DNA from 3 places in the Sporolactobacillus pectinivorans genome. Region 1 is predicted to be linked to each of the others. Evidence: riboswitches for the same ligand, from Rfam matches in the RefSeq annotation. Region 1 holds a riboswitch; each other region holds the start of a gene.
What was found. Region 1 has a riboswitch for S-adenosylmethionine ahead of COP04_RS05125 (ABC transporter substrate-binding protein). Riboswitches for the same ligand answer to the same signal wherever they lie in the genome.
Positions count from the first base shown of each region.

Region 2: linked by a shared signal. The riboswitch ahead of COP04_RS07480 (methionine ABC transporter ATP-binding protein) and the one ahead of COP04_RS05125 (ABC transporter substrate-binding protein) in region 1 are both predicted to bind S-adenosylmethionine.
Region 3: linked by a shared signal. The riboswitch ahead of COP04_RS00470 (MetQ/NlpA family ABC transporter substrate-binding protein) and the one ahead of COP04_RS05125 (ABC transporter substrate-binding protein) in region 1 are both predicted to bind S-adenosylmethionine.

Region 1 is NZ_NXGA01000001.1:1,044,562-1,048,750, forward strand. It holds gene COP04_RS05115 (OsmC family protein) at 74-451, shown strand; gene COP04_RS05120 (beta-galactosidase) at 665-2,686, shown strand; SAM riboswitch class I at 2,819-2,922, shown strand; gene COP04_RS05125 (ABC transporter substrate-binding protein) at 3,092-4,189, shown strand, end outside.
Region 2 is NZ_NXGA01000001.1:1,554,797-1,558,985, reverse strand. It holds gene COP04_RS07490 (MetQ/NlpA family ABC transporter substrate-binding protein) at 1-463, opposite strand, end outside; gene COP04_RS07485 (methionine ABC transporter permease) at 522-1,187, opposite strand; gene COP04_RS07480 (methionine ABC transporter ATP-binding protein) at 1,184-2,206, opposite strand; SAM riboswitch class I at 2,389-2,508, opposite strand; partial or broken gene COP04_RS20465 (hypothetical protein) at 2,680-3,027, opposite strand; gene COP04_RS20740 (hypothetical protein) at 3,011-3,100, opposite strand; gene COP04_RS07475 (anti-sigma-I factor RsgI family protein) at 3,257-4,102, opposite strand.
Region 3 is NZ_NXGA01000001.1:92,864-97,052, forward strand. It holds gene COP04_RS00465 (methionine ABC transporter ATP-binding protein) at 1-874, opposite strand, end outside; gene COP04_RS00470 (MetQ/NlpA family ABC transporter substrate-binding protein) at 887-1,705, opposite strand; SAM riboswitch class I at 1,828-1,942, opposite strand; partial or broken gene COP04_RS00480 (transposase zinc-binding domain-containing protein) at 2,532-2,945, opposite strand; gene galE (UDP-glucose 4-epimerase GalE) at 3,037-4,041, opposite strand; gene COP04_RS00490 (Ppx/GppA family phosphatase) at 4,173-4,189, opposite strand, start outside.

The DNA.
Region 1 (4,189 bases):
TACGTTTTATTAGAGGATCATGTAGAAGTTCACATGCCATGTAATATAGAAATTTAGTTGTGAGGTGATCGTGATGGAACTCATTCAACAATCAGAAACCATCGAGCTTGTCCATGAAAACGGAAACTGGCTGCTCGGCAGGCAAAAAGGTTTTTCACCGGTTCAGCTGATCGCCGCATCTGCGGCTGCGTGCAGTACTTATGTATTTGAACAGTTACTTGACGGACAACAGATCCCGTATCAGCTGATCAACGTCTCTTTCGATTATCAGGAGAGTACTGCCTATCCCAATCCAATCTCGCAAATTGACGTCCGCTTCCTGATTGATGTGCCACGAGCAAGTCAGGAAGCCGCCAAACAAATTTTCATGCAAATTCCCGGGAACTGTCCGGTCATCCAGTCTCTCCATCCGCGTATCAGGCTTAATGAATCTGTGACGTTCGCCGAATGACCGGCAACGACACTGCTGACGGATACGGCTGGCAAAATTCCAAATCCAAATTGATAAACCGGCAGAAGGAATGGCTGGTAAGCTGTAAAAAGACAAGATACAGGTAAGAAGTTTCATAAGAAATATGTACATTGAAGTGACAGGATTGCAGCATAGCAATTAAGCTAATTTTCCTGGATCTACTCTAGCTCATTCATAAGGAGACTGTCCGGCATGCTGAGTGTACAAACCGCCTTTTATTATGGCGGAGACTATAATCCGGAACAATGGGATGAATCGGTATGGGCTGAAGATATGCGGCTGATGAAGAAAGCCGGCGTTAATTATGTCAGCGTTAATATTTTCAGTTGGGCAAGCCTTCAACCGGATGAGGAAACCTATGATTTCGGTACTTTGGATAAAATCATGAACATGCTGGCCGCGAATGCTATTCGTGCTGATCTAGCAACGGCGACAGCCGCACCCCCGGCCTGGCTGGCACGCAAGTATCCGCAGTCGCTTCCGGTTTCGATTGACGGAACACGGCTTCTGCCGGGATCACGCCAGCATTACTGCCCGAACAGCACGGATTATCAAAGATTGGCGGCGGCTCTTGCTGAACAGCTTGCATTTCGCTATCGGAATCATCCGGCACTGACCATGTGGCATGTCAATAATGAATACGGCTGCCATGTTTCCGAGTGTTACTGCGAAACGTGCAAAGCTAAATTTCAAGTATGGCTGAAGAAAAAGTATGGTGCGATCGCAAAATTAAATAAAAGCTGGTCGACGGATTTCTGGAGTCAGCGATATTACGCATGGGAAGAAATCAACCTTCCAGGGAAAATGCCGGCGCAGCACAATCCGAATCAGCAGGTGGACTATAAACGTTTTATGAATGATTCCATTCTGGATTTATTTAAAATGGAACGGGATATCATCAAAAACTATACACCGCGGATTCCGGTGATGACCAATCTGATGGGGCTGCATAAGCCAATCAACGGTTTTATGTGGGCTAAGAAGATGGATCTAGTCACATGGGACGCTTATCCGGATCCCTTCCAGCATGTCCCTTATGAATACTTTATGGCACATGATTTGACACGGAGCCTGAAGAAACAACCTTTTTTGTTAATGGAGCAGGCGCCCGGTGCGGTCAATTGGCGGGAACAAAATGCTGTAAAAACACCCGGGCAGATGCGCTTGTGGAGTTATGAGGCGGTGGCTCACGGAGCGGATGGCATCATGTTCTTTCAGTGGCGGGCATCACAGGGAGGAGCGGAGAAGTTTCACAGCGGAATGGTTCCCCACTCCAATGATGAAGACAGCCGCAGTTTCCGGGAAGTGGCTGCGCTTGGACAGGAATTGAAAAAGTGCCGCGAGCTGGTTGGCACAACATTCAAGGCGGAAGTTGCGATTGTTTTTGATTGGGAAAACTGGTGGGCTTTGGAGCAAAGTTCAAAACCATCGAATCTCGTCCGGTATGCCTCCGAACTGGGCACCTATTACCGTACTCTTCGCGAACTGAACATTAGTGCTGATTTTGTCCCTTTCGAAGAAGATTTAACACCTTATCGTGTTGTACTGGCGCCGGCCAGTTATCAGGTGCCGCAATCTTTTACTGAAAAAGTGAAAGCATATGTCCGGCATGGAGGAATCTTTCTGACCAACTTCTTCAGCGGGATTGTCGATCTTTCCGACCGGGTCTATCTCGGCGGTTATCCCGGGGCATACCGAGAGCTGCTCGGCATCTACGTTGAGGAATTCGCACCAATGAAGAAAGGACAGGTTCACCAAATCGCAACGCCATGGGGAGATTCATCGATCCGGATCTGGGAAGAGTACATTCAACTGCGAGGAGCTGGCGCACTGGCGACATTCAAAAACGGTTATCTCACAGGTATGCCTGCAGTCACCAGCCATGCCTACGGAAAGGGACAGGCCTATTATGTCGGCACTCATCCCGATACAGTCTATCTGAAACATCTGCTTATCGGCATCATGGAAAGAACTCAAGTTTTCCCGCCACTGAGCGTGCCTGAAGATGTGGAAGTAACGGTGCGTGAAAGCCACAATATAAAATACTATTTTATTCTCAACCATTCCGATACTGAAAAAATGTTCGCCATTGATCCGATCTTTGTTGATCTTTTAACCGGACGTGAGGAAAGTAGACTAATCAAACTGGCACCGAGGGATGTTAAGATTCTGAGGGCAGAAAAAGAGAAAATCAGTTATGAAAAAACAGATTGAACGGGATTTAAATATCAGCTGTTATTTGATACTGTCAAAATACAAATTAATTCTATCAAATAAATAGGTTTTAATGATTGACAGCGTCAGTCTTACCCTTTATAGTAGTTACATCAACTCAATTGAATATAATTCTTATCTAGAGCGGCGGAGGGACTGGCCCAGTGAAGCCCGACAACCAGCACATGGTGCACGGTGTTAATTCCAGGAACACGATGGTGTTCAAAAGATGAGAGGGACGGATAACAACAGGCCTTTTTATCTTTGCGGCTTGTTTTTTTTGCCGCTGAAAAAAGCGTAGGCAGAGGACATAGAGATATCAATCATCTGCCTGCGCCGCCATTGCATTCTAGAGAGACTATATTTCAGAGGGGAAATTGTGTTAACAGCGGGGGGAAGTTGATTTTGAAGAAATCTTTGGTTGTCCTTTTGGCTCTTATTTTTATATTAACGTTAAGCGCATGCGGGTCAAACAATACAGCATCAAACAATAGTAAAAACGGAGGGTCGTTAACGGTTGCCGTACCCGGTGATCCACTTGTTCTGAACCCTAATTACGCCAGCGACCGAGTAACCCTGACGATTCAACAGGCGCTCTATTCGCCCCTGTTTTACATCAACGGGAGAAACGTTACACCGGCATTGGCGGATAAGCTGACCGCCTCAAAGGATCAACTGAAATATACGCTGATTCTGAAGAAAAATCTGAAATGGAGTGACGGTACGCCCCTCACGGCAGATGATATTGTCTTCACGCTGAATTCGATCCTTGACACGAAACAGAACAGTGATCTCCGCGGGAACTTTGTCTTTAACAACGAACCTGTAAAAGTTGCGGCGATCAACAAAAATACGGTTGTCTTCACCTTACCCACGGTGGCACCGGCTTTTCCGCTAAGTCTGGAACAGCTTTATCCAATTCCGCAGCACGTGTTTAAAAACGAAGGCGATCTCCAGAAGAGTACGAAGAATAATCATCCGGTCGGTTCCGGCCCTTTCCGGTTTGTTACCTATAAATCCGGCCAATATGTAGAAACGCAGCGGAATAACTATTATTTCGGCGGGAAAGCACATCTTGATAAAGTTATTTTCCAGATTACAAAAGATCAAAATGCAGCCAACCTTGCACTTGAAAATGGAAGTATTCAATTGAAAGCCATTCAGCCGGCTGATGTAAAGAATGTGACTAGCAGGGGAAATACAGAAGTTATTTCATATCCTGAATATCGCTTGAACTATGCAGTCTTCAATGAGAATGTGCCGGCATTTAAAAACAAAACATTCCGCCAGGCATTGTCCTATGCGCTTAACCGTGAGGACGTTATCAAATCTGCATATGGGTCGAGCAAGTACGGCGTGCCTGCCTCATCGATCTTTACTTCCGATGTAAAATTCCAGGATACGAACGTCCAAGCTTATCCTTATAATCTGACAAAAGCGAGACAACTTTTGGGTAAGAGCAAAGTGGATACGAAGCAACCGCTTTCTATTATTTACCTGAAT
Region 2 (4,189 bases), 510 kb from region 1:
TTACCAGTCCTTTTGATTGCAAAAGCAGCAGAATTCTCCCCTGCTCCGATTTATTATTGCTGATTTGGACCGTTGCGCCGTCTTTTATTTGACTGATGTTTTTATATTTTTTTGAATAAATGCCGAATGGTTCAATATGAATTTTTCCTGCGCTGACAAGATCTGTATGGTGCTCTTTGTTATAAAGGTCAAGGAAAGGAATGTGCTGAAAATAATTGGCATCAAGCTGTTTGGCAGCCAGCGCCTGATTAGGCAGGACGTAATCATTGAATACTTTCACTTTAAGATCGATACCTTTTTTCTTAAGCAGCGGTACGGCCTGTTTCAATATTTCTGCATGTGGAACGGCTGAAGCGCCAACAAGCAGTGTCGTCTGGCCGCCTGAATTGGCGCTTCCTTTTCCGCACGCAGCTAGAATAAGGACAAGTGACAGGATTAATGAAAAGACAAATAATTTCTTCATATACAGTTTCCCCCGTTTTTATGTGATTTTTTTTAGGATGCCATCTGTAAATCTTTCTCTATCTTTTATCCACGGCTCGGCTAATCCGGTCGCCGATAAACTGGATCACGAAAACAATAATAAGAATGATGATCGTTGCTACAAAAGTCACATCATTATTGTTTGCTTCAAAGCCTTCATTATAAGCAACCGAACCGAGTCCTCCCGCACCGACAACACCGGCCATGGCAGTATTGCCGATCAGTGCGATCAGCGTAACGGTCATACCTGAAATCATGGACGGCCACGATTCGGGCAACAGGACTTTAATAATAATCTGCCATCGAGTAGCCCCCATCGCTTCAGATGCCTCGATTACACCTTTGTCCACTTCCCGTAACCCAATTTCCACCAGACGCCCATAAAAGGGAGCAGCTCCAATAATAATGGATGGAAGTGCCGCGGAAGCACCGATCATTGTCCTCATAATCAAGATGGTCAGTGGAATCAACAAAACGATCAGAATAACGAAGGGTATTGAACGAAAAATATTTACAAAAGAAGAAGTCAGCTTATACACCCACGCATTTTCGTACAATCCACCGCTCGCAGTAAGAAAAAGCAGTAACCCGAGAATCAGTCCGAAAATAAATGTGAAAATACCCGAAACCAGCGTCATGTAAAGTGTCTGACCCGTCGCCAGCAGCATGCCTGACCAGTCCACATTTGGAAAAATATTGGTCATAACGGCAACACCTCTGCCCTTATCTTTTTCTTTTTCAGGTTTTGAAGCGCTGATTGAACGTCTGCATCCGCGCCTCTGACAAACAGAAGCAGTGTTCCCTTGCTTCCGTGATTCGCCGGCAAAAAATCACTCTTTATGATGTTGGCATGGATGGCATGATTGCGAAAAAACGTATCGAGTGCCGGTTCCTGGTCAGTTGAACCATCGAAAATAACGCGAACAATTTTGCCATCCGGACCAGCCGCGCGGAAACGCCGGATTAGATCTGGATCCCTTTCTTCTGCTGCAACCTGGCCGACGAATTCGCGGGTGATCGGTTGCTGCGGATCTGCAAAAATATTTTCTGTAAGGCCCTCTTCGACAATAGTGCCCGAATCAAGAACAGCAACGCGGTTGCAGATTTTCCGAATCACGTGCATCTCATGGGTAATCAGCACAATTGTAATTCCCAGAGATTGATTGATTTCCATTAACAGTTGGAGAATTGAATCTGTAGTTTTCGGATCAAGAGCAGAAGTGGCCTCATCGCAAAGCAGTACTTTAGGATTGTTTGCCAAAGCGCGCGCAATTCCGACACGTTGCTTCTGACCGCCGCTGAGTTGCGCCGGGTAGGAGGATTCCCTTCCTTCCAGGCCAACCATCCGGATCAATTCGTTCACCTGGTGCTTCCTTTTCTCTTTTGATACTCCTGACAGTTCCAGCGGAAAAGAAATATTCTCAGCAACAGTCCTTGACCAGAGCAAATTAAAATGTTGAAAAATCATTCCAATCTGTTTCCGTGCATCACGCAGTTCTCCGGCAGATAAACTGGACAAGATGTGTCCGTCAACTTCCACAGTCCCGGATGTCGGTCTTTCTAACAAATTAATCAGGCGGATCAATGTACTTTTTCCTGCCCCGCTATAACCGATCACTCCGAAGATTTCTCCCTTTTCAATCTTCAGACTGACATCGGTTAATGCTTCTACAGGTCTGGTACCGGTTTGATAAATTTTTCTTGCATGCGTTAATTGGATCAAATCAATAAACCTCTCTTTCAGAGAAAAAAACGACCGGCTAAAATATGTATTCCTCTGTTTTTAGTTGGTCATAAAAAATGAATCAGCCTGCTAAAAAGCATGCAGACCACTCGCTGTCCCCCCTTCCACGCTTTTTTACACAGCAAAAAACCCCTCAAGATGAGAAAGGGGCTGGGTCACCTCTCTCATCTGCCGGACACCGAAGCATCCGTAGGAATTAGCACCATTCCGGATTTTCAAAAATAAAATCCGGGGGTTGCCGGGCATCATCGGGCCAGTCCCTCCGCCACTCTGGATAAGAGTCATTCGCTATTCAATTCGCGTACACATAATCTATCATTGTACTTTAGGCTTGTCAATGTGTTTTGGACGAACATGAAACAGACGGAATAAAGATAAAATTCCGATTTAATGAACAAACACGCTAAGCAATAATATCATGCACAGAGTGACAAGTGAACTGATCAGATTCATCATCGGCCAATGGATAGGTTAAAATATTCCTTGTATATCCAGAAATCCGTATCATCGATATGTGAAAGGGTGATGTTCCCGCCCTAAGCGCCAGGATTCCGGACTGGCTTGTGCCACAGCGATCATACCGGAAATCGTGGCACTCTCAAGAATGTGCAGTGAGCAACGATGAGAAATACAAGAATAATCGGCGAAACCGATATTCCTTTCATCAAACGAGCCACGTAATCACCGATTCCACTGCCGACTAGTACCTGTTCAACGCACCTCAACCGCCGTCCATCAGCAGAATCATCGTGATCGATGTGCTGCGACCAACGATCAGCCCGGTCACAATTCCAGCCCATTGAATCTTCTTTTCCTTCCAAATTTACTACTCATAGAATCGGCAATCCGCTGAGCAGCACCTGGATCTTCCATCAGCCTGCCGATCATCGCGCCGCATCCGAGAATAAGAGCCAGCGATACAACCCCATAATCTTAATCTGCTTCAGTATACTTCTGAATAAACAGAGTAAGCGAGCATAGCACGTTAGCTCTATGCCCGCTGCCAGTCCGGCATATGTGACGATTCGATCATGCTTCACGCTGTCCGGCACTAAGCGGTACAGCAACGAAATGATTTTCATGAAAAAGGTAGCTACTGCTATTTCGCCCGCTTTGCCCTACATCCCGAAACGGATTCTGAAATAAAGTATTAGCCGTTTGGATCTGATCGGGCCCTTTCTCAATAAACGAAGCACGATCCTGACCATCTGTAATTTTTTTTACCAATTTCTTCCACGGAATTGTTATTGGCGGAACTGCTTTTTCAATTCCTGCAGTAGAAAGCTTTCTTACCTTATCCAGCGTCAGTACGCTTCCTCTTGTTTTCGCCTGAAGGTAAAGCATATATTTTCTCGCAGATTGCCCGTTGCCCTTTACTGCATCCTGATTGGCCATGGCTGTCTGTACCCACTGCGAAGCGGGACCGCTTCCTCGCACCATTTCGGAGGTACCGTCCATAAAAGCACGCAACAATTCCGTATTGAAAGCTTCCCTCTGCGAACCTCTAACCTGATTTGTAAAAGTTGTAGAAATCAGGCAAAGTGAACCACCCTTTAGATCACCGTGCGAATACAGCCGGCTGATCAATGCGCTGCTAAAATTGCGGAATGACAAGTTTTCAAGAGCAGAAGGATCAGGTATGACTTTCTTTGCAGCTCGGCTCAAAGGGCGGACTGAAATGATATGAAAATACCTGTCCACACTTGCCTCGATACCCGATGCAAGGCCAATGTTGACATAAGCAGCTGCAGATCTGCTCGGAGCCGAAACATTGTGAGTCACCGGAGCAAAACAAAGCATTGAAAAGCCGAGGGTCAAAACCGGCACAAGCAAATATTTTCTAAATGGATGGGATTGGGAAAGGTGTTCGGACAATACAGTCTGTCCAATCGACAAGTTTGCTGAGTAGCTGAGTCTGACCGATTCGAAATTTCCGTCATTGGTCAGAATAACAGCACGACG
Region 3 (4,189 bases), 950 kb from region 1:
TGATGCTCGGCAGAACATCAAACGTCTTGGCAAGCGTCGCAAGCGCCGGGTCTTTTGCAGACTCACCGAGAAAAGTCAGATTCACAAGTTCCCCGGTCGACAGCAGCTGTTTATAAATAGGTTCAGGTATCTTGAATCTGGACTCATTCCGGACAAACTGTTTGGTCAGCGGTTCCTTAGGCTTGGTAAAAATATCGACGACAGAGCCTTGTTCAACGATTCGTCCCTTTTCCATAACCGCCACACGGTCGCAGACTCTTTGAATGACGTTTAATTCATGAGTAATCAGGAAGATCGTAATCCCAAGCTCTTTGTTTACCTTGAGCAGAAGTTCCAAAATCGAATCCGTCGTGTTTGGATCCAGTGCACTCGTCGCTTCATCGCTAAGCAGCACTTCCGGTTCATGAGCAAGTGCGCGGGCAATGGCCACACGCTGCTTCTGACCACCCGACAGCTGGCTTGGAAAAGCTTTGCTGCGATCCTTCAAACCGACGATCTCAAGATACTTTTCGGTTCTCGCTTTGATTACTTTTTTAGGCACACCCTCCAATTTTAAAGGAATGGCGACATTATCGTAAACATTGGCGGTTTCAAGAAGGTTATACCCCTGAAAGATCATACCGATCTTCCGGCGAAGCTTCCGAAGGTTCTTACGGCGAAGTTTATTAATATCCGTTCCGTCTACAAAAACGTCACCGCTCGTCGGGCGTTCCAGTAGATTGACGCAGCGGATCAGCGTGCTCTTCCCCGCCCCGCTGTAACCAATAACGCCGAAAATCTCTCCCTTTTGAATTTCCAGCGAGACATCTTTCAGCGCTTCAATTTTATTTTTTCCCGCGACAAATGTTTTGGATACATGATGTAATTCAATCATTGCAATAACTCCTTACCATTCCGGAACTACTGAACCGCCGAATTGTTTTTCGATGAAGGTTTTTACTTCTGGTGAATGATAATATTTCTCGATTGTTTTAACTACTTTGTCATTTTTATCAGACGTACGAACAACGAAATAGTTCGGATATGGATTGTTGATGAGCGGTTCATGGAAAATGGAATCCTTCAGCACCGTCAGACCGGCTCCCATTGCGAAGTTCGTATTGATCGCTGCGGCTGCAACTTCGTTAAGCTGCTGCGGAAGCTGAGCTGCATCCAGTTCAATGATTTGCAGATGTTTCGGATTGCTGATCACATCCCGCTTAGTCGCGGTAACATTTGCTCCCGTTCTCAATTTGATCACACCGGCTTTTTCAAACAGCTGAAGTGCGCGGAGCTCATTGGCAGGATCGTTCGGGACAGCGATTTTGTCACCGTTTTTCAGGTCTTTCAGATTTTTAATGCTCTTAGAATAGATGCCCATCGGAAAAGCGACCGTTTTGAATGCGGCAGCAATCTTATACCCCTTATTTTGAATCTGGTCCTTCAGGAAGGGCATGGTCTGGTAGCTGTTCGCATCCAGTTCGTTATCATTAAGGGCAATGTTAGGCTGGTTATAATCATTAAAAACTTTCAGATGGATCGTCAAGCCGTCTTTTTTGGCCAGTTTTGCCACTTCTTCCATGACCTGCTGATGCGGTCCGCCTGTTACACCCACAGTGATATCTTTCGTACTTAAACCGGCTGAGGAGCTGTTACCACATGCTGAAAGTGCAAATGCTAAGGCAAGGATCAATAATAACGACAACGCTTTGACATACTTTTTCAATGTGCTTCCCCCAAATCTTTATGTTATTACTCGTGTTTCCAGCAATCTCCATACTCTGCTCCAGAAAAGAACGGCATGAAAAAAGCTCCTCCGTTAAGAGAAGCTGATCATTTTCAATTCTTCTCTTATCTCTCAGAATCCGGATATACGGATTCTGCAGGAATTGGCACCCTAATCAAAAATCAATTGGGTTGCCGGGTTTCATCGGGCCAGTCCCTCCGCCACTCTGGATAAGGAGTATTTAATTGGCTAGTGACTTGATTGTACATTGAAATTGATTCTGTGTCAAAAGTTTGTCGAATTTTTTTTATAAATTTTTTATCCAGAACCATCATCATAGTACAAATAAGTACGGGGTTAGAACTGACATACTCAACTCCCCCACACAATAAAGTAAGAAGGACAAAAGCTGCATAAGATCAGGATTCATGGATTTTACTTCGTATAAGATACATTTTACATAGTAATATTGATCCTTTATTCAAGCAATATAGGAGTAAATATGTTCAATAAATCCAATAAAATATTGGAATACTAAATCTAAAGGTATTAAAATTAAGACTGTACTCAATTGCTACTTAAAGGCGGTTTTTTATGAAAGAGCCAAAAAATATTGGATTCATTATCCTGATCACTGTGCTTGTTGTAGTGTTACTAATGAATATATATTTTTATTTCCGCACAAAAAGTATGGCAGATTTTGCTTATGCAATAGGGATCTTTATTGTATTAATTGTTAATTTGATTGTCATTAAATATAGAAGGTCGCATTAAAAACCCCCTCATAAAAATGTTTACGAACGAGTTTAAGCACGACCGTCTGCTACTGTTTGCGAAGCATGGAAAAAGGGATAAAATCATAGGACTTCCACTCACCTTTTTTCGTGATACCCCCTATATTCATCAGCATACGGATTGAAGTTCACCTGCGATCCAAAGGTATGCAAGCCCGCGATGATTGACCTTCAGGACATCTTCCTTCAACAGCCGGCTCCATTCCACTCACTCCGACTGAATAGGTGGTACAAAAACAACCTTTGCAGTGAAACAGAAGTTTTCGAACATCATGGCACCCCTCACAGACCAAAAGCTTGAACCCTTTTCTAAAGTTACCGCAGTTTCTGAATTTCTCGACTTCTTTAAGGAGAATTGAGCGAAGTCGGGTTCTATGCTTGGACTTAAAATACTCCCGGTATTGGTGACGATTGAAAAAGATATGTCTCAAAATATTTTTGTCCATAAAGGAAAGGCTATTAAGCTCTGTGATAATCTCAAATTTTATGCTTTCTTATCTTAAAAAAAACTCCCCGGTTACGGGAAGTCCACAACGTTTATTTATTTTCCACCAAAGCTGCGTAGCCTTTCGGATGGCTGCTGTGCCAGGCCCAGGCATCCGCCAGAATTTCCGGAATATTTGTATGCTCCGGCTTCCAGCCAAGTATCTTCTTCGCTTTGTCCGATGATGCGATTAATGTGCTCGGATCTCCTGCACGGCGCGGCGCGATTTCAGCCGGAATCGTTTCCCCGGTCACTTTGCGCGCGGCTTCAATAATCTCTTTCACCGAGAAGCCTTCGTTCGAACCAAGATTGAAGACGTCACTCTTCCCGCCCTTCAGCAGATAGCTGAGTGCCAGGCGGTGGGCGGCAATCAGATCTTCGATATGCACATAATCGCGGATGCAAGTGCCATCTTTAGTCGGATAATCATCCCCGAAAATTAGAATCTTGTCCCGCTCGCCGGCCGCCACCTGCAGCACGATCGGAATCAGGTGTGTTTCCGGATGGTGATCCTCACCGATAGCTCCCGCCTTGCTCGCTCCGGCAACGTTGAAATAGCGCAGTGCAACAAACTTCATCCCATAAGCGCGGTCGCACCATTTCATCATCTTCTCCATCGTCAGTTTCGTCTCGCCATACGGATTGGTCGGCTGTGTCGGCATATCTTCGGTAATCGGAAGCTGTTCCGGTTCACCATATGTCGCAGCAGTCGAGGAAAAGACGATATGCTTCACATTATTGTCTTTCATGACTTCAAGCAGAATTTGCATGCCGTAAACATTGTTATTAAAATACTTCAGCGGTTTTTCAACGGATTCCCCGACAAGCGAATTAGCCGCAAAGTGGATGACTCCGTCAATCTTTTCCTTTTTAAAAACCGAATCGAGAAACTCCTTATCACGGATATCCCCCTGGTAGAATTTTGCCTGCGGATGCAGTGCTTCTTTGTGCCCGGTCAGTAAATTATCGACAACAACTACATCTTCTCCGGCATTAATCAGCTGATAAACGGCGTGTGAACCAACATAGCCGGCACCGCCTAATACTAAAATTGACATAACCTGACTCCTCCCAATAAGAAAAACAGATACAGATTATTTATTATCCTGATTCTCTCATTTTCCGCCAAATTGCCTGTTTTGACAAGGACTCATGTTGTAAAATAAAATCACTTGCTTTTTCCCACTGTTCAGTGTTTGATGAAAT